Regions from separate parts of the Marinococcus salis genome, predicted to be linked through region 2. Evidence: predicted binding sites of a transcription regulator. Region 2 holds the regulator's gene; the other holds the start of a gene.
The links. Region 2 encodes Rex, which represses fermentation and respiration genes when NADH is low (regulators of the CRP and FNR family bind a similar motif). Its sites were predicted from a motif close to TTGTGAAATATTTCACAA; they were not measured.
Positions count from the first base shown of each region.

Region 1: the regulator Rex is predicted to act here: its motif matches at 12,756-12,773, upstream of fadX (fatty acid degradation protein FadX).

Region 1 covers NZ_JBQOJB010000002.1:274,862-290,537, forward strand. The annotation lists gene ACTTK6_RS03260 (LysR family transcriptional regulator) at 1-392, shown strand, start outside; gene ACTTK6_RS03265 (HD-GYP domain-containing protein) at 733-1,434, shown strand; gene ACTTK6_RS03270 (GGDEF domain-containing protein) at 1,469-2,293, shown strand; gene ACTTK6_RS03275 (hypothetical protein) at 2,488-2,682, opposite strand; gene ACTTK6_RS03280 (hypothetical protein) at 2,859-3,383, opposite strand; gene ACTTK6_RS03285 (Lrp/AsnC family transcriptional regulator) at 3,492-3,935, opposite strand; gene ACTTK6_RS03290 (thiolase family protein) at 4,764-5,951, opposite strand; gene fadB (3-hydroxyacyl-CoA dehydrogenase/crotonase FadB) at 5,984-8,242, opposite strand; gene fadE (acyl-CoA dehydrogenase FadE) at 8,289-9,494, opposite strand; gene fadD (long-chain-fatty-acid--CoA ligase FadD) at 9,540-11,063, opposite strand; gene fadX (fatty acid degradation protein FadX) at 11,053-12,651, opposite strand; gene ACTTK6_RS03315 (hypothetical protein) at 12,932-13,195, shown strand; gene ACTTK6_RS03320 (hypothetical protein) at 13,233-13,433, shown strand; gene ACTTK6_RS03325 (DUF4181 domain-containing protein) at 13,522-13,929, opposite strand; gene ACTTK6_RS03330 (hypothetical protein) at 14,320-14,469, shown strand; gene ACTTK6_RS03335 (hypothetical protein) at 15,338-15,493, opposite strand.
Region 2 covers NZ_JBQOJB010000029.1:2,066-16,173, forward strand. The annotation lists gene ACTTK6_RS15200 (5-oxoprolinase subunit C family protein) at 1-524, shown strand, start outside; rRNA gene rrf (5S ribosomal RNA) at 602-718, shown strand; tRNA gene ACTTK6_RS15210 (tRNA-Met) at 729-805, shown strand; gene thiL (thiamine-phosphate kinase) at 1,012-2,004, shown strand; gene tsaE (tRNA (adenosine(37)-N6)-threonylcarbamoyltransferase complex ATPase subunit type 1 TsaE) at 2,027-2,500, shown strand; gene tsaB (tRNA (adenosine(37)-N6)-threonylcarbamoyltransferase complex dimerization subunit type 1 TsaB) at 2,481-3,191, shown strand; gene rimI (ribosomal protein S18-alanine N-acetyltransferase) at 3,188-3,649, shown strand; gene tsaD (tRNA (adenosine(37)-N6)-threonylcarbamoyltransferase complex transferase subunit TsaD) at 3,636-4,655, shown strand; gene ACTTK6_RS15240 (ABC-F family ATP-binding cassette domain-containing protein) at 4,715-6,655, opposite strand; gene ACTTK6_RS15245 (redox-sensing transcriptional repressor Rex) at 6,826-7,473, shown strand; gene ACTTK6_RS15250 (DUF4305 domain-containing protein) at 7,542-7,730, opposite strand; gene ACTTK6_RS15255 (lysostaphin resistance A-like protein) at 7,732-8,457, opposite strand; gene groES (co-chaperone GroES) at 8,803-9,087, shown strand; gene groL (chaperonin GroEL) at 9,132-10,778, shown strand; gene ACTTK6_RS15270 (Ltp family lipoprotein) at 11,187-12,185, shown strand; gene ACTTK6_RS15275 (Gfo/Idh/MocA family protein) at 12,311-13,285, shown strand; gene ACTTK6_RS15280 (ArsR/SmtB family transcription factor) at 13,373-13,717, shown strand; gene arsC (arsenate reductase (thioredoxin)) at 13,765-14,108, shown strand, end outside.

The DNA.
Region 1 (15,676 bases), on a different contig from region 2:
AAACTCTTACTCTCGTTTCCAACCCGCTGGTGCTTCCGCTCGGGAGTCTTCAGAACGTACACCAGCAGACTGTTCTTGTGCTGGAACCCGGCTGCATGTTCCGGGAACGCCTGCTGCAAATGATTCATCAGGAAGGCATCATTCCGAAACAGGTGATCACCTTCTCAAACCTCGAATCACTATTGGGACACGTCCGGGCCGGAATGGGAATCGCCCTGCTGTCCGAGCGATACATGCGCTCGTTTCAGGATGATTACATCGCATGCACGCCCGTGCCACCGGAACACGCCCGGGTGGATATTTCCTTTATCTATTCTCCGGCAAGCGAGCAGCACCGCTCGTTTCAGACTTTTCAGGATATCTTGCACGAATCCCTGCGTTCTTCGTTTTGATGAAACTCACTTTAATAAGATTAAAAAAGAGAGAAGCCATTTTCACACAATGGTTTCTTTTTTTATCCATTTTCCATTCAGCATGCCGTGATTTTTACTCTTAAATGATCATGCTGAGCCAATTCTATTCCTTCATTACAAATAATTTTGAAGATATATTCATGATAGCTGGGTTATAGCGCTATCGCTCCGGGGAATTTTTCATGCTTATCGCTCTGGCCTGGATTGAATTAAAGACGGGAAAACCAATTTGACAGGCAATTTGGTTTATTTATTCTTTCCTTTGTGCTATAACAAAAGTACCATTTTAACAGGCAGGCGGTGCTTTGTATTGACTCCCATGACCGTGGATCTTCTTCTTTCCCAGACGTATTTACATCAGCTGTGGCAAAAACACTGGCCAGATAAAACGGGTTTTGTACATAATTCGGCGTCGGCCTTTCATCAATACGAGTCGTTGTTTCTATCGCTTTGCCGGGACGGCCGTATCTATCCTTTGGTAGCCAGGTTACAATCTATGGGACCCGAAACGTACCATCATTCGTTAGATGTGTTTCTTCTCGGAAACGTGCTGGCGGATTATCTGCAGATGGAGATGGCAGAACTTGCAGCTGGTTTCCTGCTGCATGACGTGGGTAAAACATACATATCTTCATCCATTCTTCAAAAATCGGGCACTTTGACACCGGAAGAATGGGAAACTGTTCAGGAGCACCCCATGCGGGGATATCATTTGCTCCGGGCGCATGGACTGGAGGATTCAATAGCTCACATGGCTTTATATCACCATGAACGTGGTAACCAAACGGGCTACCCCTTCGGACTACCGGCATGGGAATTACCCGCCCCGCTTCGACTGCTTAGTGTCGTGGATGTGTATTCGGCCCTGACGCTTCCCCGTTCCTACAGGAAAGCCCTGACGCCGGACCAGGCGTTGTGTCATCTTCGTAAGCATACCGAGGAGTTGGACGCTGTCTATATTCATGCCCTTCTTAATATTTTACACACCCATGAACCAGACCCCGGAAATCCTCCCTCCTAGCGTCCAGGAGCAGCAGCAGAAAGGAAGGAACTATATGCGATACAATTATCTTCACGGGATGGCGCTGGTCTACTTAAGTTTTGGCATCGTGGTAGGCGTCGCTTTTTCTCTAATCATGCCGCTCGTGATTCCAGTTCCCGCCGAACTTCAGCGTTTATTTACCATCGCCTCCATCAGTGCGGGCGTCCTTTTAGGCGTATTAAACTTTTGTCTCTTTTTTGCCTTCGTCCGCCGTTGTATCACTCACTTTCAGTCCGTCTTAACCGCGGTTCGTGCCGGTGATTTAAGTGCGCGCGCTTCCTTTCGTTCTTCCGGGATGATCGGCCGGATGACCCGGGATTTGAACCGAACGATTGCCCACCTGGAGAAAACCCGCAATGACGTGCGCACGGACGACCTGACCCGCCTGCCAAATCGGGTAGCACTGCAGCAGGTGTTCCGGGACCACACATTTCTTCCGACATCACGCTATGCCCTGTATTTTTTGGATGTTGATCAATTCAAAATTATCAACGATACATATGGTCATCTCACCGGCGATCGTGTACTCCGCTGTGTGGCCGACGCACTGCAGCATACAATTGAGAATGAGCAGACCGCCTACCGATTGAGCGGAGATGAGTTTATTGTCCTGGGGCCGGTTCCCTCACACGATCTGTCGAACGAGGAATGGGCAGAACGATTGCATAATCGTATCGACCAAACCTGTGCAGTAAGCATTGATACCTTTACCGTGCGGGTCAGTGTCGGCCGTTACGATTTCTGCCCACGGGAGACTGATTTTTTAACGGTACTGGCTCAGGCGGATGACACCATGTATCAGGCCAAACAGCAGCGTTCCCCTTCGGTTTCCACTTAAACAGCCGGCCTGTCCATAGCATTGCGGCAACAGTTTCTTTTTAACGAAACAGGCATCCTTTGACTTCGTAAAGCCACGGATGCCTGTTTTCTATTTTTTTATGCTTAATAGCTAAAAAGATGATTTTCCTTCATGCTGCTGTGAATAATGCATCTTATTGGCATATCTTTTAGCAACTATTTCCAGGAGTGCCTTTACTCTGCTTTTCTACGTTTTTGTGTTAAAAGAATACTGGCAACGATACCTCCACATACCCCGCCTATAACAGCTACATCAAAATTATGATCCCACGGCATGTTCGTTATCATGTTTCTAAGAATTCGAAAGCTTAAGCCTATAATGATAGATACAATAATGAGTCCTATAAAAATAGCCAGCGTTTTCATCATTCATATTCTCCTAGTTATAAGGGTAAAGTCAGAAATATTTCAGAGGTGTTTGTCCTCTATGCTTTCCAACGGAATGCATCGACTATGTAAAAAATTGAAAAATAAACAAAGCACACATAAAACACAAAAGCCGTCTCCATTTTCACATGGAGACAGCCTTGCTTCGGGATGTATAATCATTCTTCCCACTGGCCGGTATTTCTCGCCCACCGGTTGTCTCCAAGGACCATTGGAGAGTCGTATGAAGAAGCGGCGTCTGTTTCGATATACATGTCCTGGACGTAATCAAGACTCTGGTGCAAAATGACTTCGATGTGGCGGTTGTTGCCATTTACTTCATTCGTGTAATTGGAAACGATATAATAATCGCCATTCGGCAAATGGTAAACAAGAGACTGTTCAAATGCATCAAACGTCAGAACATGGTCGGTTCGGTTAAAAATCTCATTCATACGGTCATGGTATTGCTCAAAAATCGTGCGGCATTCGGAGGTGCCACATGGCCGGCGTTGATCCTCCGAAATATAGCTTTCGGTACGCAGGGCGTGTCCGCCGTTAGTTGTTATTTCTTGCATCGATGGTTGATTCAGACTGGCGCCGCCAACAACGGCTACATGTGCGGCTTCGGCTGATGTTTCTAATGTGACCGAAACGACAGATGCAAGTAAGAGACTGGAAATTGTGGTAGTGAGCATCTTCATACGCTCTCTCCCCCCTTTTCGAAAAATGTTGCTTTAGTATAACGAAAAAGAAAGGAAATGAAAACCATATGTTGTAATAAAAGTAAATTTTTTTACTATTTATCGTTTTTAGTAGGAAAAACTGTCTTTGTACTGCTTCAGTTCCACATTGACATCGACGTCTAATATGCCTTCAAGTGCGGCTAAGTCGGCATTAATGAACGAGACTAAATCATCGTTGGTCGAAAAATAGGCTTGAATCATTAGATCGTGATTACCGGAAAAGGCTCCGAGAAAACGTACAGCTTCAAAGGTTTGTAGCTGAAGGGCAATGTGCTGTTGTTGGCCGAGCCGGGTGTTAATACCGATGATAGCCTGCACGTCCAAACCGATTTTTTTCGGATCGGTGTGAACAATAAAGTCAAAAACCCCGGTATCAAGCATTTTTCGAATCCGGGTTCGAATCGTTCCTTCACTTACCTCTAAGGTTCGGGCGATCATGGAATATGATTCTTTGGCGTTTTTCTGCAAGGCACGTAAAATAGCCCGGTCGGTAGCATCGAGTGTTGGCATGGTGGTGGGCCTCCTTATGATCATGTGCCTTCATGGCGGAATGAATTACTATAAAATAACTAAATTATACAAAAGAAAAAGGAAAAAATTCAACGATAAATTTCTAAATTTTCTTTAAATAAGGAATTATTGGTATAAAAAATGATTTAAGGCATATTAAAAACAGGAATGCTTTTCAAGCACTCCCCTAATCCTTTGTATTTTCCTGTTATATGTATTGCATTACCAACCTTTATGACCGGGTTTTTCTATTTGTTTGTTATGGAAGCTAACGTTTCTCCCGGTGGATCTATATCGTAAGAAAGAAAATAGATGTATCATAATGGATGGAACACTCCTATCGAGGCTACGTTCTTTTCATTTATTACGCTTAATTTTACCTAGATAAAATAAAAACGTTCCGGTACTTATTAATACCGCTAATACATAAAAAAGCTCCATTAATAATCACCTCAATTTCCATCATCAGTGGAAGCACTTGAGTGTTTTCGTTGAAGGTAAAAGAAAACCCCAATCGAAATGGCCAGAATAAGGCATAATAGTATAAATAACCCTCCCGGTATATCAATAATATGGCGCAAGTCCATGAGAATCAAAGCAAATGATATAGTGCCAAATAATTTGTAATCCAGTCTTAATACCTTCATGTTTCCCTCCCTGAATATTTTTTCTATGATTAAGCAATTTATTTCCTCCTAATGCTCCTGTCAGCGTGAAAACAAAAGTGGGGATGTCCCAAAAATAGGACAGCCCCCCTGGATATTTACGGATGCCTGGTAATTGTTCAGGCGGACAAAGATAACTAACACATTAAAACGCCGGAGTTAACTATCTGATGTATTCAAATATACCTGCAGCCCCCATGCCCCCTCCAATACACATGGTCACCATGCCATGCTTGGAATCTGGTCTTTTTTTCATTTCAGCAAGCAGCTTTGCAGTCAGCATCGCTCCCGATGCCCCAAGAGGATGGCCTAATGAGATGGCGCCTCCATTAACATTCGTTTTGGTCATATCTAACCCTGTCTGTCTGATGGAGGCCACCGTTTGTGCTGCGAATGCTTCATTTAGTTCGATTAAATCCATATCATCAACCGACAGGTCAGTTAATTTTAACACATCCGGAATGGCATAAGCCGGGCCAATCCCCATGATTTTTGGATCAACACCCGCTGCCTTGAAGCCCACGAATCGTGCAATCGGTGTGACGCCTAATTCTTTAACTTTGTCTCCCGACATTACAACCACAAAACCTGAACCATCTGTAAGCGGGGCAGATGAACCGGCTGTTACGGTCCCATCGGCCTTGAACACAGTGGGCAGCTTCGCTAGATCCTCCATATTGGTATCAGGGCGCACCAATTCGTCCGTGTCAAATATATCTTTTGTTACCACTGGGCCGTCATTATCGTACGTGACCTTAGTTACATTAATGGGAATAATCTCGTCATCGAACTTTCTTAAATCCTGGGCATTTTTAGCACGCTGATGACTTTGAACAGCATAAGCATCCTGATCTTCCCGGGATACGTTATATTTTTCAGCCACCATCTCAGCCGTCAGCCCCATTGGATAGGATACTCCGGCCTCTTCCTCCTGGAGTATTGGACTGTTGACCGGCTCATTTCCTCCCATCGGAACGGCACTCATCAGTTCAACTCCGCCGGCTGCTATAATATCTGCCTGGCCAGACACAATCTGATTAGCCGCCATCGCGATCGTTTGAAGTCCTGAAGAACAATAACGATTCACAGTCTGGGCCGGAACGTCTTCCGACAGCCCAGCAAGCAGCGCAATCGAACGTGCGATATTTTGCCCCTGCAGCCCTTCAGGAAAAGCATTACCAACGATAACGTCCTGTACCATATTTGGATGGAATTGACCACCTACCCGGTCCAATACTCCTTTTAGTACCTGTGCTGCAACTTCATCAGGTCTTTCGTGAGCCATAGCACCACTTAACTTTCCTTTAGCTGAAGCAGAACGTCCATAAGCTACTATATACGCATCTTGCACTGATTTTCACCCTTTCTTTGCTGCCACAATTTTTAATTTCGTAAAGGCTCACCTGTAGCCAGCATATGAGTAATTCGCTCGTACGTTTTTTCGTTTTGTAACAGCATCAAGAATTTTTGTTTTTCAAGCTTTTGAAGGTATTTTTGATTAATATAGGTGTTACGCGGAAGGTCTCCTCCGGATAAAACATCGGCAACACTTAAAGTGATTGTATAATCATGAGCACTTATGAAGTTTCCGACACGCTGGGCATCCAGCTGGCCTTGAGCGAGTGCTTTATAATCTCTGCCTAAAGCAAAATAGGTCAATTTCGGCCGGGGAACATAATTTGTCTCTACTTCAAACTGTGCTCGTTTTAATGCTATTTCTACTCTTTTCTCTGTATTCAATATAATGGAATCGGTTTCTCTTAGATAACCATACCTGAGCGCTTCATAAGCGTTCGTTGATACTTTTGCGAACCCTACATTCGTCAGTACCTTCGTCATCGATTCCTGTTTATCGTTGTGCTTATGGCTCGTTCCGAGAATCCGGTCCGCCATTTCAGCAAGGCCGCCACCGCTAGGAAGCAGTCCCACCCCTGCTTCCACAAGTCCCATGTATGTTTCACTTGCAGCTACTACTACCGGTGAATGAAGGACCAATTCACAACCTCCGCCTAAAGCTTTCCCGTGGACGGCTGTCACGACGGGCTTAAGTGCATATTTAAGGCGGCTGAAGCTTTCGTGCAGTTTTTCAATTGCAGGCCCAACGATCTCTTCCACTTTGTTTTCTTCATGTGCTTTTTTCATCAGATATAGGTTGGCACCTACACTGAAATTGTTTCCTTCTGCATAGATGACCATGCTCGAGTAATCCTCGTTTTCTAAAATATCGATAGACTCGATTAAATCATCAGCAAAGCCATCGGTAATAATATTATTATTACTTTGCAGCTTCAGTAACAGCTGGTCTTTATTTGCCACAGAAAGGCTGGAGTCTTCCCTGTTCCATAGTTCACGCTCTGTAAACGCTGATACAGGAGCCACACGCTCAATCGATTCACCTTCAGAATAAAATGATGTGCTGCGTTTTTCTATCCATTCCGGTAATGGCCCCAGCTCCCGCTGCATGCGTTCCTTAACGCGTTCGAATCCCATCAGGTCCCATAGCTGGAAGGGCCCTTTTTTCCAGTTGAACCCCCACACCACGGCACGGTCTATATCCTTAAAGTCCGTTGCCGCTTTCGGTACATTCAAAGCACAATAGTAGAAATTGTTTCTAAGGGTTTCCCATAAGAACCTGCCCGCTACATCTTCAGCGTTGTAGATGATGTCCATATTTGACTTCAAGTCTTTACTGAAGCTGTTCAGCAGCTCAAAATCAGGCTGCTTTGGCTGTACATATTCATTGCTTTCAGGATTAAAAACCAGCAGTGATTTCTTGTCCTTCTTATAAAAACCCTGCTTGGTTTTCCTCCCCAACGCGCCGTTTTCCATCAGTTTTCCCGCAATACTTGTCTCGTGGAAAAATTCCTGTTCTTCCGGATCCTGCCGCAGGCCCTTGATCACGGTTGTCGCAATATCAAGCCCTACCAGATCAACAAGCCCATACGTCCCGAGACTTGGCCTTCCGATACCGCGTCCCGTAAGTGCATCGACTTCCGCAATGGACAGGCCTGTTTTCTCTGCACGATACATAACATCGTTCATTGTCTGTGTCCCTATCCGGTTAGCAACAAATGCAGGCACATCGTTTGCTATGATGACACCCTTGCCCAGCACATCTGCAGCAAAGGCCTGGACTTTATTTGTGACTTCAGGGGACGTATTAGATCCAGGGATCACTTCTACCAGCTTCATAACCCGGGGCGGGTTGAAGAAGTGCATGCCGAAAAATCTTTCCTGCTCCGAATCATTAAAGACTTGGGCTATTGCCTTTATGGGAATACCTGAAGTATTTGTGGCAAATAACGCATCATCTTTGGCAACACGTCTCACCTGATCCCAGATGCTATGCTTTATTTCCACTTCTTCCTTTACCGCTTCAATAAAAATATCCGAGTCATCCTGCCCAGTTAAATCTTCTGTAAAATTGCCATAAGTCAAATTAGAGGCGAAGTTTAAATCAAATAACTGCGGCCGTTTTGGATCAGTAATCATATCATGTGATTTTTTGGAAATTTTGTTTGGATCGCTCTCATCAACTGCTATGTCCAGCAGTTTTACCTTTAAACCTGCATTAACCAAAAGGGCGGCAATTTGACTGCCCATTAACCCCGCACCTAAAACGGTTGCTTTTCTCATCGTCATGAAATAACCTCCATATTTCTGAAATTTATTTAGCCGCTCCCTGCAGTTATATAAATGCAGAATCCCCTGTTAATGCTCTCCCAATAACTAAGGCATTAATTTCATGAGTGCCCTCGTAGGTGTAAATGGCTTCGGCATCAGAGAAAAACCTTGCGATATCATATTCGGCAAGAATACCGTTGCCACCTGTAACGGCTCGTCCCATTGCAACAGACTCCCTTAATCTTAAGGCGTTCATCATTTTTGCGGTTGAGGTTGCCACTTCATCATATTCCCCGTTCCCCTGCATCCGGGCAAGCTGCGCAGACAGACTCATTGCATGGGATAGATTTCCCTGTATCATTGCCAATTTCTCCTGAATTAACTGGTATTTGCTGAGTTCTTTGCCAAATTGTTTACGTTCGGTCACATAATCCAGAGCTGCCCGAAGGGTCCCGGCTATCGCTCCTGTCGCCATATGGGCCACGCCAGCACGTGTGGAGTACAGCACTTTCGCAATGTCTTTGAAGCCATTAATATTTTGTAGCCTGTCTTCCTCTTGGACGACGACGTTGTTTAAGTGAATATTAGCATTCGGGACAATTCTCAAAGCGATTTTATTTTCAATAACATCCATATCCACGCCGTCCTGATCAGGCCGAATAATAAATCCCTTTGGTTTACCTGTATCCACATCTGTAGCAAAAACTGGTATAACATCCGAAATATGGGCTCCGCCTATCCATTTTTTCACACCGTTTATTACCCATTTATCACCCTCGCGCTTAGCCGTAGTTGCTAAACCACCAGCTACATCCGACCCGTGTTCAGGTTCGGTTAAAGCAAAGCAGGTCCTCAGTTCGTGAGATTGTAATTTAGGTACATAATACGCCACTTGTTCTTTGCTTCCGCCAAACAGGAACGCATTGTGTCCTAAACCCTGATGCACGCCCATCAAAGTAACTAATGAAACATCAAACCTTGCCACTGTATATAACATGAAAAACTGAAACAACTGACTCGTAGCCCGTTCGCCCTCCCGGCCTTCAAACAGCAATGGGTTATTGAAATAATTTAGTTTACCCATGTCATTAAAAAAGTCTTCAGGCACTGTTGCGTTAGCCCAGTGATCATTAATTGAATCCCGGTATTTTTCTTCCAGCAGATCATTGAGTTGTTTTAAAAACTGAACTTCCCCTTCAGTTAACTCTTTAGAAATATTTAATAAATCTTCAGGATATAATTCTTTTATCAGTGCTTGTTTTTCAGCCATGGTATAGCCTCCAGTATATTCTGATAGCGCTTTCAAAAAAGTCGCTTAAAGTAATTCGTTTTTCTGATTTTCTTCCTGTGCTTTTTGATTCGCCATTTTTTGTAATTCTATTCTGTCAGGCTTCGCAGTTGAGTTTAATGGTATATCCTTCACTTTTAAATACATTCGCGGTATTTTGTAGCCTGCCAGGTGCTCTCTCACATGCTTGTCCAGTTTAGCTTCGAAATCCGGATCGTCCTCTTTCAATTGCACTACTGCAGAAACAGATTCTCCAAATTCAGGACTTTCATACCCCACTACCACCGTTTGCCTCACAAGCGAATGTTCTGATAATACACCTTCCACTTCAGAAGGAAGAACATTTTCACCCCCGGTAATAATGAGCTCCTTTTTCCGGTTGATGATAAAGATATCACCATCTTCATCCTGCCTCGCTAAATCACCTGTTAAGAAATACTTGCCTGCAAACGATTTTTTTGTTTCTTCCGGTTTGTTCCAATAACCCGGAGTAACGTTTTTACCGTTGATTGCCAATTCCCCGATTTCACCAGTTTCAACATCGTTATAATTTTCATCCAGCAGGCGCACATCCATATACATGACAGGCTTGCCAATACTCATTGGTTTTTTTATTGCATTATCAGGTGTATTAACCATAACAAGTGGAGCTTCAGTTAAACCGTAGCCATTGACTAATGTGTAACCCATACTTTCAAATTTTTTCTGTACAGCCGAGAGCGGTGCAGATCCCCCCTGTATTAAGAACTCAACATTTTTAAAGCCCTGAATATCAAGATTACCAGCTGCCAGCATGCCATAATACATAGTTGGTATGAGCATTAAATAATCGGGCTGGTATTTTACCATCAGATCATTTAATTCCTTTCCGTCAAAATAGCGATGCAGAATCAATGTTCCGCCAGCCATTAATAACGGCAGCGACAAATCATTAAATCCCAGTACATGAAACATCGGAGTTGATACAATTGTTGTATAACCGGCATGTGTTTTATACGTCAATGCGGTATTGATCATGTTATTAACAAACGAATCGTAAGTGAACATAACCCCTTTAGGTAATCCTGTTGTCCCGCTCGTATATATTAAAGATGCAAGGTCATCGCTTTCTACATCGACACTTTTAAATGGACGGTGGTTTTCAGGATTAACAATGTCATCATATTCCGACGAATCGATATCCATATGGATTAGCTCCTGGGGGATTCCTTTCAGGGACTCCAGATGATTGGAGGCGTAAAAAATCAGCCTGACATTAGAATCCGAAATGATGCTTTCAATCTCTAAAGATTTCAGCCGCCAATTAATAGGCAGGAAAACGGCTCCCAGTTTAAATGAGGCAAACAACACATCCAGTATCGCAACATCATTTGGTGCGAATATACCGATGACGTCCCCGCGTTTTACTCCCTGATCCTGCAAATAATTCGCTAAATTCTCCGCACGGATGTTTAAATCCTGATATGACCATTCTGTGCCCTTACCCGGATCGATAATCGCTGCTTTCACTCTGTCAAAATCTGATCTTGTTTTAATCCAATCATAATTCATATTTATCTTCTCCTTTATCAATATGAGTCCGATGTTGGATCGATTGCTTCAATTCCCCCCAATCATTTTGATAAATATGTTGGTCTGTAATTTTCAACTCGTCAGAAATAATAGGATCAAAATCCATCTTTGATAAAACATCCCTCTGCAGATCCAGCCCCGGACTGATTTCAATTAATTTTAAGCCTTCCTCCACCAATTGGAATACAGCGCGTTCAGTTACATAAAAAACCTGTTGATTCAGTTCTCTCGAATACGCTGCATTGAAATCTACACTTTGTACATTTTTTACAAATTTATGCGAGTGGCCTTCCTGTTCAATGATCAACTGGTTATTTTCACAACAAGACTGGCTGCCCGCAACCAGAGTTCCCGAAAAAATAATAGTCTTCACAGTTTGACTTATGTCTATAAACCCGCCGCTTCCGCTCATTTTATTACCAAAACAAGAGACATTTACGTTTCCCCACCGGTCGATTTCCGCAAAGCTGAGATAGGCTATATCATGGCCGCCATGATATATAAAATCCCATGTCAGTTCATGGCGCATTCTCGCGTCCAGGTTATAGTTCATTCCAAAGCGGTCTTTACTGCCGATAATGCCTCCAAATACGCCGGTATCAATATTAAGCTGCACCAAATTCTCCGCCTGTTCTTCTATTAATACATTTGGCAGCTCATTATTTATACCAAATCCAATACTGACTACATCCCCTTCACTTAAAAACTGGGCAGCCCGTCTTAAAATAATTTTACGGGAGCTGAGTTCCATAGGCTGCTCCTGTATATCACTCACCCGGTAGTGGCCTGATAAAGCAGGATCATAATAAGCCTGCATCACCTGCTTATGGTATTCGGGGTTTTCATTTATAACAACGTAATCCACGAGTTCACCGGGAATAAACACCTCATGAGGGGGAAAGCTGCCGCTTTGAACAATTTCTTTAACTTGAACAATCACCTTCCCGCCATTTTGATGGGTGGCGGCCGCTACACTGTATCCTTCTCCTAAATGGGACTCATGAGTCATAAAGATATTCCCTTTTTCGTCAGCGTAAGTTCCCCGTAAAAGAGCTGCATCAATGCCAGGAAAGTCATAGTGTAAATATTCTTCTCCCTTGATTTCTAATACAGAGACTAAGCTCCCGGTGGTGGCATCATTAACCATTCCGCCTGAGTTTCTAGGGTCTACGCTTGTATTTAAACCTATTTTTGTAATCATCCCCGGCGAAGAAACGGAGTGATTGCGATATTGTACAGCAAGAATTCCCTGTGGAAAAAAATATGTTTCAACTTCATTATTTTTAATCGCCTCAATAGTAGCTGGTGAAGCCGTGAGTAGACTCGTTATTAACCGTTTAATCATTCCCCGCTGAACGAAAGCATCAAGATCAATCCCGCCCTCATAATCACTTATGTCATTGGCAATGATAAACGTAAGGTTATCCGGGCTTCCAGTTTCATCGTATTGCTCCACTACATGTTTTAATATTTCTGCTGGTAAATTTCCGACAGATAAAGCTGCGACGGAAATAATATCTCCAGGGGTAATAATGTTTTTCAAATCATTGTATGAAATAACTTGCATGTCCCAACCTCCCTACAGTATTTATCCTGCTATACCTTCACCATAAATGTACCCCCTTCTTTATCCTCATCCTACAGTTTTAAATTTATCATTTTATACAATAAATGTAAACGGTTTCAAAATATGCTTTATGGAAATAATTCAAAATTTGCTGTCTGATATGTCCATTTTGAGAAATAGTAGTGATCGAAAGATAACGATGGATAACCCCCCCAAAGATTGGGTATGAAGACATTGAGGAATTTTTAGGAATTATGCCCATTAAAAAGGAGAAGTAACCATGGCCATGTCTCGAAGCGCTTTACCGAAACGAAAATTATACCCGCTTGTGACGGCCGGGATGTTGCTGATGGCTGTCGTTCTTCTGCTAATAGCTCTTGATTACACCAGCCTTGGATTGCTGTTGTTAGGCTATGGCATAGGCATTCATGCTCTTATCCGAGGGGTTTTGGAATGGACGGAAAGCATTCGTACCTTCTACTGGTGGTGGTTGGCGGGAGGGATTATTCTTTTAGTGATGATCTTTTTCCACTTGTTTCCCTGACGAGGCTGGGAAGAAGCATGTGTAAGGAGGTGCAGAAATGAAAGTTTTCTGTATGATCATTGGGATCTGTGTACTGACGATGATCCTTCAAGTAGGGATTAATGGCATAAATAATCTGTTGGATGGCCAGAACTTTTGGACGCACTGGACCGATCGAATCGAAATGGCATTGGGCCTGGGAGTGATCCTCGGGATCGGGGCATGGGTTCGTCGAACATTTCCCCTAAAGGAACAATAGAAAACGTATTTCATATGTTCCAATTACTTCTATCTACAAGTAAAGAAGCAATATTATATTCTTTATTACTCTCCGTTCGTAAAGACTGCTACGTCATCCACCATTGATACGCTATCATGACAGGTGCCAGACATATGAACGTTCCTCCTGCGACCCTCCAGTCGTACCAATAATCATCTTTATTATCGCTTTCTTTCTTCCATAAGTACGTTCCGAACGTTATATACAACAAGAAAAGAGGAACAACAACGAATAGAAGGGTCAAATGAATCGGAACTCCTCCAAGGTTAGTAATGGAGAGCAAAAGAAAAACGATAATAATGGCAAACCACCGCGTTACTTTTTGATGAGTATTATTCGCATAGTGTTTGGAGCGCTCCTGCCCATTGCGTTTCACATACCATCGCCGTGTCATATTCATCATTAAGGACATAACGGCCCCTATCAACAATAAGCTCGAGAACAGTTCCACGATAAACCATAGGTTTTCATCCATTAGGCTTCTCCCCTGCTGTTTTTTTATAATAACAATTAATAATATGATCTCTAGGTGCTTTTACACCTAACAGAACATCTAAAGATTATTCCAAAATTAAAATCGTCTGAAAATCTTAAATTATGGACCACACACCAAACACCCCATTTTGCCTCTGGAAATGGAGTGGTATGGTGGTGCCCTCTCCTCCCCGTTAAAAATATGTAAAATAACCCTGAAAGTGATTGGTAACTAACCCTGTAAAGCTAAAGGGTGCCTTTTCCCTATATTTCAAAATAGTAATTTTTAAGTAACGCTCTATGCTAAACTGGATAGCATAAAGACAATAAGCTATTCAAATTAAAAGGAGTACTTCCGAATATATTCAGTCGTATTAGGAGGTTGAATTCATTGGACAGTTCATCAGATGAAATGAAGATAATCATTCCCGAAGGGTGCGGTAATGCCCCAAGAAAACAAATAGTGATCGATTTTACAGTGGCAGTATTAAAACAGCGGATTGAAATTATTAAGCAATATTCGGATGAATCTATTACATGATACCAGTTAAAAGACAAACAAAAAATAGAAGGCCGGGGTTCATTAATTGCTGCTTTGCAGAATGAAAATAGAGCAGGCATTGACTGTATCGAAATTTATCAAGTAATCACACACGGGAATTTCGCTTCAATAAACGGGTTAATTTCATTAACAGATGACTCAAAAATTGATTTTTGCGAGGTATACGTATTTAGCAGCACGGCAAAGCCTGGAAAAATAAGAGAAATAAAATCATATAGATTGGAATCATTGAATTAAAAGGTTTAATAATTCACAAATAGTTATAGAATCGCAAAGATAAATGCTCTATACGAAAGGAGAGACATATGCGGTGTCCCCCATTCACGCAGGAGGGTTCTTTTTCTCTCTACCAGAGCATCTCCGGGATCATACTTGTGATGATTCTTCTCACCCTGCCCAGGTTCGGCTGCGGCGCTCCTTTCCCTAAAGCTGAAGAACCATGTTTTTCTTTATCTTTTTTTATATCATTCCACTTCTTTTTTTATATCATTCCACTTGTAGAATAAGTAATAGGTTTGCTTCTGCTCCTCAAAAAAGTTAGAGAAGATTGCCCACCAGGAGAACCGGAAAAAGCTACCCTCGCCAAGCTTTTTTGTGTGGTTATATCTATGGACGTGGCGGAAAGAATACATAATACATGCCCATAAAAGGACTAGCCATTAAAACGAGACCAAAAACATAAACAAAAAAATTCCAGTCCCCCGTTTTTATGCTATAAGCCACATACACAATGGTATAGACAGTAAGTACAACGTATATAGTTCTTTTCATGAATGTCTTCAGGTGCATGGTCTACCCAGCTCCTTATAAACTAATCGCTTAGAAAAAAAGCGTTTACCCCAGGCCTCTAAAAAAACATGTCCGCAAGAATTAAAATGCCTATAAAAATAGGGGTGCTGATCGCTAATAAAACGCCCAGCCCCATTAATAAACAGCTCTCGATGGCAAAGGCAGCCAGAGCCGCCATCAGACCGGTGAAGAATGTTACGCTTACAGTAACCATAAATGCCTCTTCCATGAATGTAAAATAATAGGAAGCTAAGTCCGGAGATAAATAATACTAAAAAGTAAAAAATCGTTTTAATTCTTCTAATATTATTCTCTGGCAAGACCAATATGCCGGTTAACTTTAAAGAAAAAAGGTGCAAATGCTTGCAGTACTACCACATATTAAATGCACCCAGAT
Region 2 (14,108 bases):
AAAGCGGAGACAAGCTGTACCAAGCAGAGGGGCGCCCTGCTCCGACTCCTTTCGAACGGCGGTTGTCTTCTGCACTTGTGCCAGTTTATGACAAACAGCAGACACTCCGGGTAGTGGAAGGGCCGGAATTTAATCAATTGACAGCGGAGGCTGAACAGATTTTGCTTCAGGAATCCTACGTCGTGACCCAGGAAGCTGACCGAATGGGGATCCGACTTGAGGGAACGGAAGTTTTTATTCAGAAAGATGGCGGCATAATATCGGATGGAGTAGCTTTTGGAACTGTGCAGCTGGCTTCGAACGGCCGGCCGATGGTTCTAATGGCTGACCGACAGACGACGGGTGGCTATGCCCGGGTGTTAAACGTTATTAGTGCTGATTTACCAAAAGCTGCCCAATTGCAGCCAAAGGCTTCTATAAAGTTTGAACGGGTGTCGCTGAAAGAAGCCCACGAGGCTTTTAAACAGCAGCACCGGTCGATTGAAGACGTGTACTTTGCTGTAAATGATAAAAAATGGCGATAAAATATAAAAAACCCCTTGCGTTCATATAACCCACATGGTAAGATAATAATTATCTTGTTGAGAGACAGTATACATAGTGCGGTGACAACAGCGAAGAGGCCCCACCCGTTCCCATGCCGAACACGGAAGTTAAGCTCTTCAGCGTTGATGATAGCCGGGGGCTCTCCCCCCGTGAAAGTAGATCGTCGCCGCGCTATACCACATCGCGGGATAGAGCAGTCTGGTAGCTCGTCGGGCTCATAACCCGGAGGTCGGAGGTTCAAATCCTCCTCCCGCAACCAATTATACTAATCGATTAAAGCCGGCAAGGCTTTTTTTTATGAAAAAATTTAGTCGACGAAGCGGGAAACCAAGCTACCCTTTGTGCTTATGCACTGAGGGTAGTTTTTCGATAAACGGGGTACAGCCTGCTCGTTTACTGTACGCGATTGCAAGAATACGATAAACTGGCAGGAGACTATTATGAGAGATCATTGAGGAGCAGTTTATGCCATACGACGAATTTGACTGGATTAACGAACGAAAACCAACGCAGACCTTTCAGGAGCGCCTTGAAGTAGGAATAGGTGATGATGCCGCGGTCTATCGGCCGATGGCGCAAATGAATGAAATTGTCTGTGTGGATACGATGATTGAAGACGTCCATTTTCGGAAGGATACGATGAATCCGTTTGATATTGGTTTTAAAGCACTGGCTGCAAACATTAGCGATGTCGCTGCGATGGGAGGCGTGCCGCATTTTTACGTGATATCGATTGCGGTAACGCCCGGTTGGTCCGAAGAGGAATTAAACGAACTGTACCGGGGAATGAATGAACTGGGAGCGCGCTATCAGATGGATATGATTGGCGGAGACACGGTATCCTCCCGGCGCGACTTAATGGTGAGTATTACGGTAATCGGAGCAGTGGAAGAAAGACAGCAGCTGCTGCGGAGCGCTGCGGAACCCGGGGACATCGTATTTTTAACAGGACCGGTCGGCATGTCGGCTGCCGGGCTGGAATTACTGCTTGATCGGACAAAGGACGCTGCGTATTCCGAACGGGAAAAATCGTTGATTGCCTATCATCAGCGTCCGGTACCTCAGGTGGAAGCAGGGCGTCTGTTGGTGGAATACGGTGGCCGCATCGCTTTAAATGATATCAGTGATGGCCTTGCGAGCGAATGCTTTGAAATTGCGGAAGCGAGCAGTGTTTCGATAGAACTGGACTTTTCCGGACTTCCCGTGCATGCAGCCATGAAGCCTCTGGAAGTCCAGACAATGAAAAAGCATATGTTTTACGGTGGAGAGGATTTTGAGCTGGTCGGAACAGTAGCTTCATCAGAGTGGGAAAAGCTGAGAGAACAATTCTGGAACGCCGGGATGCCATTATATGCCATTGGAAAGGTTTCAGAAGGAAACGGACAGGTCATCCTGCAGGAAAACGGCTCCCGTACGAAGCTGCAAAAATCCGGCTACAATCATTTTCGTTCATCATAAGCAGCAGAAAGGAAGAAACGATATGACAGAGTGGGTCATCGACACTTCTTCCCCCGGGGAAACAGCAGCGTGGGGAGAGCTTTTAGGCCGGCAGGCGGAAGCAGATGAGAAAATATGGCTGCTTGGCAGCCTCGGAGCAGGAAAAACACATTTTGCCAAAGGCTTTGCCAGAGGCCTTGGTGTTACCGCGATGGTAAACAGCCCAAGCTTTACAATCGTTAAAGAATACGAAGGAAGGCTGCCATTGTTTCATATTGATCTTTACCGTCTTTCAGAGGAAGAAGCAGAGGAAATCGGGATTGAGGAATACTTTGAGGCAGGCGGAGTTTCGCTTTTAGAATGGCCGATCCGCCTGGAACAATGGCCGGAGGACCGCCTGGAGGTAGAGATACAATATACCGGGGAGACGAGCAGGCAATTGACCTTGAAGGCCGTGGGCGAGCGGTGGAAGGAAAAGATGAAGGAGTTGCAGAACGATGAAAATGCTCGCAATTGACACCTCAACGCATGTGTTGGGCATTGCCCTTGCAGATGAACAAAAAATCCTCGGGGAGTACACCACCAATATTAGAAAAAACCATTCCATCCGTCTGATGCCGGCTGTGGAATCACTGATGAAAGAGAGCGGGACAGCTCCGGGTGATTTGGAGGCAATAGCGGTGACTACCGGTCCGGGATCATACACCGGAGTGCGCATAGGAGTAACGACGGCTAAATCGATGGCCTGGGCTTTAAATATCCCTCTTTATCCTGTGTCGACCCTGCAGATGTTTGCCCAAAACGGTCTTGGATTTCCTGGCCTCGTTTCTCCACTGATAGATGCGCGCAGAAATCAGGTATATACCGCGGTGTTTTCCGGAGAAACGACAAAAAATATCGTGGAACGCCAGGCCGATGATCAAATCATTCTGCTTTCGGAATGGCTCGGGATGCTCGACCAACGGCAGGAAAACGTTTTGTTTGTCGGAGAAGATACAGATACCCGGCGGCCGTTGATCCAGGAACAACTCGGCAGCCGGGCAGTATTTGCGGATTGGGCGGAGCAGACCCCACGGCCTGCAGAAATCATCCGTGTCGCGCGAACTATCGGGGAGCCAAGGGAAGCTCATGCGGTAGTCCCGGAATACGCCCAGCTTGCCGAAGCGGAAAAAAACTGGCAGAAGGCCCAAAGTGGGAGAGCCGAATGAAAGCAGAAATACTGATCCGTTTGATGAGCACCGACGATATCGATAACGTAATGGAGGTAGAGCATAACGCTTTTTCGATGCCGTGGAGCCGGCGGGCGTTTGAAAACGAGATGTATAACAACCAGTTTGCCCATTATCTGGTGGCAGAAGTTGATGGCAGAATTGTCGGCTACTGCGGGGTATGGATTGTCATCGACGAAGCTCATGTGACAAACATTGCGGTACACTCACGCTACCGCGGCCGGAAAATTGGGCAGGAGCTGCTGGCCAATTTGATGGAACTGGCCTACACGTACGGTGCCCGGACGATGACGCTCGAGGTGCGTGAAACCAATGAAATCGCCCGGAACCTGTACGATAAATTTGGGTTTGTGCCTGGCGGCGTTCGAAAAAACTATTATGTGGATAATAATGAAAATGCGATAGTAATGTGGGTGAATATGAATGAACGAGCATGAACCAATAGATATTCTGGCTGTGGAAACGAGCTGTGACGAAACAGCCGCTGCGGTGATCAGAAACGGCACGGAGATTCTGTCCAATGTCGTTCTCTCCCAGATGAAAAGCCATAAACGCTTTGGCGGAGTTGTGCCGGAGGTCGCTTCGAGACATCACGCGGAATCCATCACTCAGGTAATGGAACAGGCGCTCGAGGAAGCTGATAGTACATTTTCTGATTTATCCGCCGTGGCGGTTACAGAAGGGCCCGGACTTGTGGGAGCGCTTCTTGTGGGGGTAAATGCTGCGAAGGCGACAGCGTACGCAAAGGGACTGCCGCTGATCGGCGTCCACCATATAGCCGGCCATATCCAGGCGACCCGGCTGGAGGCAGAGTGGGAATATCCTGCGCTTGCGCTCGTTGTTTCCGGCGGTCACACGGAGCTTGTGCTGATCAGGGAAGAAGGACAGTACGAACTGCTGGGCCAGACGAGAGATGATGCAGTTGGGGAAGCATATGACAAAGTTGCACGCACGCTCGGCCTGCCGTATCCTGGAGGGCCGGAGCTCGATAAGCTGGCTAAGACGGGCGATCCATCTGTACCGCTTCCTGTGGCTTGGCTGGAGGAGGGGTCCTATGATTTCAGCTTCAGCGGCTTGAAATCAGCTGTCATGAATACGCTCCACAACGCTCGCCAGCGCGGAGAAGAATGGGCACCGGAAGACGTCGCGGCGAGCTTCCAGCAGAGCGTTATTACCGTGCTGACGGAAAAAACAGCCCGGGCGGCAGCGGCCTGTGAGGCGAAGCAGGTAATGGTTGTAGGCGGTGTGGCAGCCAATAGCGGCCTGCGGGCAGCAATGAAAGAGAAGTTCGAAGAAAGCGGCGTTAAGCTGCAGATTCCGCCGCTGCATTTATGTACTGATAATGCGGCTATGATCGGTGCTGCCGCCTATATCAACTGGAAAAAGGGAAACTTTTCCAGCATGGATTTAAACGGCGTGCCCGGCCTGCCGCTCCATATGTAACAAAAAGCCCGTGGCCTCAGTAGAAGAGGTCACGGGCTTTGCTGTGTAAAGGGAATGATCTAGGAACTGGATTCTTCAAGCTGCAGCTCTTCCCATTCTTCCATCAGCTGGTCGAGCTCGCTTCTTAATTCGTTAATCGACGACTGATAACCAGCTGCCTTTTCATGGTCTTCATATACGTCAGGTTCGAAGAGAGCAGCTTCCTGCTCCTCGACGAGCTGTTCCTTGGCTTCAATATCCTGTTCAATCTGTTCAATGCGGCGCTGCCGCTTGCGGGCCTCACGCTTGGCTGCTTTGTCGTCTGCAAATGAAGATTTTGCTGCCCCGGTGTCTTCAGGCTTTGGCCCTTCACGCTCAGCCTGGAGCGCCGCTTTTTCCCGTTCTTCTTCCTTTTTGAACAGATAATAGTCATAATCCCCGATGTAGTTGCGGACATCGCCATTTCCCATTTCAAGGATACGGGTTGCAATCCGGTTCAGAAAATACCGGTCGTGGGAAACAAACAAAATGGTGCCCGGATAATCAATCAGGGCGTCTTCAAGAACTTCCTTGCTGTCAAGATCGAGATGGTTGGTCGGCTCGTCGAGCAGCAGAAAATTCGACTTCTGCATCATCATCTTAGCAAGCGAAAGGCGCGCTTTTTCCCCGCCGCTTAAGTCAGATACCTGCTTCAGCACGTCCTCACCGGTAAATAAAAACTGGCCAAGCACCGTGCGGATGTCTTTTTCGTTTTCAAGCGGATATTCGTCCCACAGCTCCTGCAGCACGGTTTTGCCTGAATTCAGTTCGGCCTGCTGCTGGTCGTAATAGCCAAGGTCTACTTTACTTCCGAGCTGAATATGGCCTGCATTCGGCTCAAGCTCTCCCTTGATCGTTTTTAAAAAGGTACTTTTGCCCGTCCCGTTCGGTCCGATCAGCGCGATGCTCTCGCCACGCTGGGCCCGGACATTTAAATGCTCGAAGACGGGCGCCTTGTCACCAAAGCGGAAGGTAAGGTCTTCTGCTTTTAGTACATCGTTGCCGCTCTGCCGGTCAATGTCGAAGCGCAGGGAGGCAGATTTGCCGTCCCGCTGCGGTTTGTCGAGCTTATCCATTTTTTCGAGCTTTTTCCGCCGGCTCTGGGCCCGTTTTGTCGTAGAGGCGCGCACAATATTTTTCTGCACAAAGTCTTCAAGCTCGGCAATTTCCTTCTGCTGCTTTTCATAGGCCTGCATTTCCTGTTCAAACAGTTCCGCCCGTTTTTCCTGAAAGGCACTGTAGTTGCCGTAAAATAAGCGGGCTTTTTTATGAATGATTTCATACACCTTCGTCACGATCTGGTCCAGAAAATACCGGTCGTGGGAGACGATCAGGACAGCACCCGGATAGCTGCTTAAATACTGTTCGAGCCAGCGGAGGGTATCCATATCCAAATGGTTGGTCGGCTCGTCAAGAATCAGGAGATCGGGCCGGGACAGCAGCAGTTTGCCAAGGGCAAGTCGGGTCTTCTGGCCACCGCTCAGTGACTGCACCGGTGTGTCGAGAGAGAAGCTGCCAAAGCCAAGGCCGGCAAGCACCGTGCGGATGTCGGATTCATAGCGGTAGCCGCCGCGAGCTTCGAATTCCTGCTGGCGCTGATCGTAATCGGTCATTAGCTTTTCATAGGCTCTGGCGTCATCAATAATGTCGGGCTCAGCCATTCTCGCCTCCATGCGGCGTAGCTCGGCTTCAGCTTTTTGAAGGTGGGTAAAAACATCGAGCATTTCATCCCACATGGTTTTATCGCTGTTCAATCCGGTATGCTGCTCAAGGTATCCGAATGTCGTGCCTTTTGGCATCGTGACGGAGCCGGAATCATACGAGGATTCGCCAGCAAGAATTTTCAGAAGGGTGGATTTGCCGGCCCCGTTGTTGCCGACCAGGGCGACCCGCTCGCCTTCCTTGACTTCAAGTTTTATTTGATCAAGTACGGTTTCTGCCCCAAAAGACTTGGTGACAGCCGAACATTGAAGTAAAATCATATTTATATAGCTCCTTTAATTACAACTCTGATAATATCAGTGTATCGTACTTTTCCGTGAAACGCGAAACAGGATAAGTCTCGTGCATGACAAGCGTTTCGGTACGTTTTCACGGGGACACATGCTATACTGTCTACAGACGATGACAATACATTTAGGTGGAAATAACTATGAATACAGACCAGCAAAAAATTCCGCAGGCAACCGCAAAGCGGCTACCCCTATATTATCGATTTCTAGAAAGCCTGTATGCAACAGGCAAAACCCGCGTTTCTTCAACGGAGTTGAGCGAGGCGGTGAAAGTGGACTCGGCAACGATCCGCCGGGATTTTTCGTATTTCGGTGCCCTCGGCAAAAAAGGCTACGGCTATAACGTCCAGTATCTGCTGTCGTTTTTTCGGAAAACCCTGGACCAGGACGAGGCAACGGACGTCGTGCTTCTTGGTGTCGGGAATCTCGGCAAAGCGCTGCTTCGCTATAATTTCTCCAAAAATGAAAATACTCGGATTGTGGCTGCATTTGATATTAATAAGGATATGGTGGGCGAGCAGATTGGAAATGTGCCGGTGTATCACACCGACGATCTGGCAGAAAAGCTTGAAGAACATAACGTGTCCGTAGCGATGCTCACGGTGCCATCCGCCGCCGCCCAGACAACTGGAGAAAAACTGGTGGAGGCAGGCATCAGCGGTATTTTAAATTTCACGCCGGCACGTTTATCCGTGCCGGCATCTGTACGCGTGCATCATATCGATCTTGCCATCGAGCTGCAGACACTCGTGTATTTTCTGAAAAATTATCCGCTGGACAGCGAATAGGGCTGCCGGGGGAAGACGTATATTAATCTATTAAAAAGGGACCGCCGAATACTGGCTGGTCCCTTTTGCTATTTCTTTTTGTTCTGCTCTGCCATGAGGCGCAGATAGTTGAAGCCCATAACGAAGTCATAAGCAGCAAAGGCGGCAAGCAGAATACTCCAGAATGACCAAGAGGACTCGCTGACGGAAAAATACGTAAACATCAGCAGCACTCCGCCCAGCACAAAGTAAAAAAGGGCAGCGGTGGAAGCTTTCATATTACATCAACCCCTGAACAAGCAGAATGAGTGCACCCTCGGCTTCACGCATAATACGCTCAATTTCATCCTGAAACAGTACCTGAATGCCAACCACAAACGCGTTCATGACAGAGTGAACGATAATCGGCACAATGATCCGTCCAGTTTTAACATACAAATAAGCAAACACAAAGCCGATCATGGTATAAACGAGCAGGTGCGTAAAATCCAAATGCACAGCAGCAAATATCAAAGAGCTGATGATGGCGGCAACGAAAAAGTTTGTGCGCTTGTACAGGGAGCCAAATATAGCTTTACGGAATACAAGCTCTTCAAGAATCGGGCCGATCACCGCCACGATAATTACAAAGGCTGGCATGCTGTTAACGAGCTCGATAATCTGCGCCGTATTTTCGGAGGCTGAATCAATGCCGAGCAGGTTCTGCTCAATCAAGCCGGCAACAATCTGACCGGCGTAGGCAAGGGCAAAGCCGATGAAAATCCAGGCAGTAGCGTTGGGCCATGGCATCTTCGGTTTATTAAACGCGAGCTGTTGGCCGCGTTCCGGGATTAACAAAATCAAAATGACAATTAAAGCGGTAATAAAGCTTGCAAAAATCCAGAAGTATGAAGCCTGCTGGGCGGAATCAAAGCTGCCTATAGCTAAAAGAGCCGGAACGGCAACGATGCCCGAGAGCTGCATAAGTACGTAAATGATAACAATGCTCCAGTAACGTGCGGCCATGGAAGGAAATCACTCCTAATCTTCGGTTAAATCTGTGTTAGAACGCTCCTATTGTATCACAGGTCTCTGCAGGAATAATAAAGAGAGCAACTGCGAATTTATGACAATTTTCAAATAGAAGGTTAACAAAGAGAGCAGCAGGGAATGTGAATGCAGGTGCCATCAAGCACCGGAGTGGGAAAAGACAGAAAAAATTTTCGGTTCCCTCTTGCAAACAAAGCCCAGGTTGATTAATATAATAATTGGGTTTAGCACTCGGGTTTAATGAGTGCTAACAAAATGGTGTTACTGTCGTTTCCGTTACATATAACGGACGATGAAAATATTCTAAGGAGGTTGTTTTCCTTGTTAAAGCCTTTAGGTGATCGACTCGTACTCGAACAAGTGGAATCAGAAGAAAAAACTGCTGGCGGTATTGTGCTGCCGGACTCCGCCCAGGAGAAACCACAGGAAGGACGCGTGGTGGCTGTTGGTTCCGGAGCTTTAAAAGACAACGGTGAACGCGTAACGCCGGAAGTAAGCGAAGGCGATATCGTCGTTTATTCGAAGTTTGCAGGCACAGAAGTAAAATACGACGGCAAAGAATATTTGATCGTTCGCGAAAGCGACATCCTCGCGGTAGTTCAGTAATCAGCTTCATTTCGAAATCAATATTTCATTAGGAGGATTTCATCATGGCTAAAGATATTAAGTTTAGTGAAAATGGCCGCCGCGCGATGCTCCGCGGTGTGGACGAACTGGCAAACGCTGTAAAAGTAACGCTTGGACCGAAAGGCCGTAACGTTGTTTTGGAGAAAAAGTTCGGTTCCCCGCTTATCACCAATGACGGTGTAACCATCGCCAAAGAAATCGAACTCGAAGATAACTTTGAAAATATGGGTGCGCAGCTTGTATCCGAAGTTGCCAGCAAAACGAATGACATTGCCGGTGACGGTACGACTACAGCAACCGTGCTCGCCCAGGCAATGATTCAGGAAGGCCTGAAAAACGTTACGTCCGGTGCGAACCCAATGGGTATCCGCCGCGGTATGGAGAACGCGACCAAGGTAGCGGTCGAGGAACTCCGTAACGTCAGCAAGCCAATTGAAGGCAAAGAATCTATCACGCAGGTCGGTGCTATTTCCGCAGGCTCTGAAGAAATCGGCCAGATCATTGCAGAAGCGATGGAGCGCGTAGGAAACGACGGCGTTATCACAGTCGAAGAATCCCGCGGCCTTGAAACAGAGCTTGAAGTTGTGGAAGGTATGCAGTTTGACCGCGGCTATGCTTCCCCGTACATGGTTTCCGACAATGAATCCATGACTGCAGAGCTCGACAACCCGTACATCTTGATTACGGACAAGAAGCTTACAAACATCCAGGAAGTACTTCCGCTGCTTGAGCAGGTTGTACAGCAGAACCGTCCAATCCTCATCATCGCAGAAGATGTGGAAGGCGAAGCGCTGGCAACGCTCGTTGTTAACAAGCTGCGCGGCACATTCAACGCAGTAGCAGTGAAAGCACCAGGCTTTGGCGACCGTCGTAAAGCAATGCTTGAAGACATCGCTACCCTTACCGGTGGTACGGTCATTACAGAAGATGTAGGTCTTGATCTGAAAACTGCAACGATCGATCAGCTCGGTCACGCCAACAAAATCACGATCGATAAAGACAACACAACGATCGTAGAAGGAAGCGGCGATCCGCAGACGATCAGCGCACGTGTTACACAGCTTCGTACGCAGATGGAAGAAACGACTTCCGAATTCGACCGTGAAAAACTTCAGGAGCGCCTCGCGAAGCTTGCCGGCGGCGTAGCCGTTGTTAAAGTCGGCGCAGCTTCTGAAACGGAAATGAAAGAGCGCAAGCTCCGCATCGAAGACGCCCTCAGCTCTACACGCGCAGCGGTAGAAGAAGGCATTGTCTCCGGCGGCGGTACCGCGCTGATGAACGTCTACAAAAAAGTAGAAGAAGAAATGAACAACACAACAGGCGACGAAGCAACCGGCGTGAAAATTGTTCTCCGTGCCCTCGAAGAACCACTCCGTCAGATTGCGCATAACGCAGGCCTGGAAGGCTCCGTTATCGTTGAGCGCCTGAAAACAGAAGCAGTTGGACACGGCTACAACGCAGCGACCGGCGAATGGGTAAACATGATTGACGCAGGCATTGTCGATCCTACAAAAGTTACCCGCTCCGCGCTGCAAAACGCATCGTCCGTATCCTCCATGTTCCTGACAACCGAAGCAGTTATCGCCGATATCCCAGAAGAAAATGGCGGCGGTGCCGGCGGCGGCATGCCAGACATGGGTGGCATGGGCGGAATGGGCGGCATGATGTAGGCCAACAGGACGTTGGTCACCCGGACGCTGCGACAGGACGTCGCGGCTTTCGTCCGGGCTCCGCTCAATCCCATGCTATAACCCAGTTTTAATGAAAATGGGCAGAATGCTAATATTTGAATAGAGTTATTTTAAGCTTCTCATGAGTTCACTGAACTTGTGGGAAGCTTTTTTATGGTTTTTGTTCATGTGAACGCCAAGACGATTACCTGTTAGGCAATCAATCTAACCACTAATAAAGCAAACTGAACACTCAAGGAATCCGTTAATCGTAAAGTTCTCAATAACTTCTCCAAATCCTCTCTTCAATGAAGTCAAAATCATCTAAAAGCTCTCTTCCATTAGATTTCTGGCTTTACTTTAATATGGTAAAATTTAGCCGATATATGTAAAAAAGGGGGGAGTTTAATGAGGTATAAAGAAAAGAAAAAATGGTATAAACGGATTCCGGGATATCGTTCCAGGGTGAAGTGGAAGATGATTACAGCTTCTATTATTTATGCTTTAATTTTATTTGTTATACTAGTTCCAACTGATTCTTCTACAGAAATAGCTGGGGAAAATACGGCCGAAGATGCTACAGAATTAGAAGCAGAAGATGCTACAGCAGCTACGGATAAGCAAAAGAATAACGAAGAGAAAGAAAAACAGAAAGCGAAGGAAGAGCGTGAGGCTGAGGAAGAGGCTGAGCAGGAAGCCAAGGAAGAGGAAGAGCGCCAGGCTGAAGAAGCCGAGCGGGAAGCAAGGGAAGAAGAAGAGCGCCAGGCTGAAGAGGAAGCGGAGCGGGAAGCCAAGGAAGAAGAGGAGCGTCAGGCTGAAGAGGAAGCGGAGCAGGAAGCCAAGGAAGAGGAAGAACGCCAGGCTGAAGAGGAAGCGGAGCAGGAAGCCAAGGAAGAGGAAGAACGCCAGGCTGAAGAGGAAGCTGAGCAGGAAGCCATGGAAGAGGAAGAGCGTCAGGCTGAAGAAGAATCCAGCGGTTCTGTTTCCCAGGAGCAGGCACTGAGTCAGGCTCAGAGCTACCTGGACTATACGTCCTTTTCTAAATCAGGGTTGATCGAGCAATTAGAATATGAGGGCTTTAGCACAGAAGATGCCACATATGCTGTGGAAAATATCTCAGTGGACTGGGAGGAGCAGGCGGTCAGCCAGGCTCAGGATTATCTGGAATACACCGCATTCTCCGAATCAGGATTGAATGAGCAATTGGAGTATGATGGTTTCAGTTCATCGGAAGCGGCTCATGGTGTGGCAAACGTCTCAGTGGACTGGCAGGAGCAGGCGGTGCTTCAGGCCGAGGATTATCTGGAGTACAGTTCTTTTTCAAGACAGGGCCTGATTGATCAATTGATCTTTGAAGGGTTCAGCACAGAGCATGCCACCTATGCTACCGGCCAGGTTGGTTTATAATAGACATATTGATTTTAAGGGAACAGCAAAGGCTGCTCCCTTTATTCATAGGCAATGGCTTTTACAATGAAAAGGTATAAAAGAATGTTGAATAAACAAATGAATTTCATTTGGGAGGAAATGCTATGAAAAACATACGATGGGGCATTATAGGGTGCGGTAACGTGACAGAGGTGAAAAGCGGTCCTGCCTTTCAATTGGCCGAAAACAGCTCCCTACAGGCGGTGATGAGAAGAAATGGAGAAAAGGCGAGGGATTATGCGGAACGTCACGGGGTGCCCAGCTGGTACGATAAAGCGGAGGACCTTATCCATGACGCTGAAGTGGATGCCGTTTATATTGCCACGCCGCCTTCTTCGCACAAGCAATATACGATCATGGCTGCCGACGCAGGGAAGCCAGTATATGTGGAAAAACCAATGGCAGGCAGCACAGACGAATGTGCAGAAATGATAAAAGCCTGTGAAAATAACGGTGTACCGTTGTTTGTTGCCTACTATAGGAGATCTCTGCCGCGTTTTCGAAAGGTGAAAGAGCTGCTGGATGCCGGAAGCATTGGAGAGGTGCGGTTTGCTTCTATTCAGCAGACCCAGCCCATCGTTCAAAAAGACGAAAACGAAGAATGGCCATGGAGGGTAATCCCTGAAAAAAGCGGTGCAGGGCTATTCTATGATGTGGGCTCTCATACGCTGGATCTTTTTGATTACCTGCTCGGACCTTTGAGTGACGTAAAAGGGTCTGCCGTAAACCTGGCTGATTCCTATGCGGCTGAAGACACGGTGAGCGGCACATGGAAATTTGAAAGCGGAGCTGTCGGGATAGGTGTATGGAATTTTTCTTCCTATAATAAAGAAGACGATAACCGCATTGTTGGCACAAAAGGGGAAATAACGTTCTCGACGTTTGACGACAAGCCGATTATCCTTCTGAACGAAGCCGGCGAAGAGTTTTTTTATATCGAGCATCCGAAGCATATTCAGCATCACCATATTCAATCTATTATTGATGAACTGCTTGGGAAAGGAACTTGTCCAAGCACCGGTGAAACGGCGTTCCGTACTAATCAGGCAATGGAAGAATTAGTAAAAGAATATTATTAGAAGGTCTTCGCTAAGCGTTATTTATTGACGTTTGGCGAATTTTATATTAGCATATGCTTATATAATAAAACGATAGTAGGTGAACGTATGGAAAAAATTAAACCGGAAATTAAAGATACTGCTTCTGTGCTGAAGCTTTTGGGCGATAACACCCGTCTTTCCATTGTCAGCCTTGTACAAACCCATGAATGCTGCGTATGTGAATTCGTGGAGCTTCTGGATATGTCGCAGTCATCGGTGAGCCAGCACCTCCGAAAGCTCCGGGACGCCGGTCTTGTTAAAGAGCAGCGGAAGGGCCACTGGATTTTTTATTCGTTTAACCGGGAGCACCCTTCTGCAGAAATAGTGGAGGACATACTCCAGCATGTACCGGATCAAAACGAAAAGCTGCAGCAGCTGGAACGGGACGGCCTGCGCATTAATTGCGACTGAGGATCATCACCACTGGAATTAATATTTTGTGAAATGAGGATGCAGTAATGAGTAAAAAGAAATTGTATTTTTTATGTACAGGTAATTCCTGCCGCAGCCAGATGGCTGAAGGCTTCGGCCGTTATTTCCTGGGAAATGACTGGGAGGTCCGTAGTGCCGGTATCGAAGCCCACGGCCTTAATCCAAATGCGGTCGAAGCCATGAACGAAGTCGACATCGATATTTCCACGCAGGAGTCGAGCATGATCGATCCGGAGTATTTAAACAATGCGGACATGGTGGTTACGCTTTGCGGGGATGCTAACGACAAGTGTCCAATGACCCCTCCGCACGTCACGAGGGAGCACTGGGGCTTTGATGACCCGGCAAAAGCAGAGGGCACAGAAGAAGA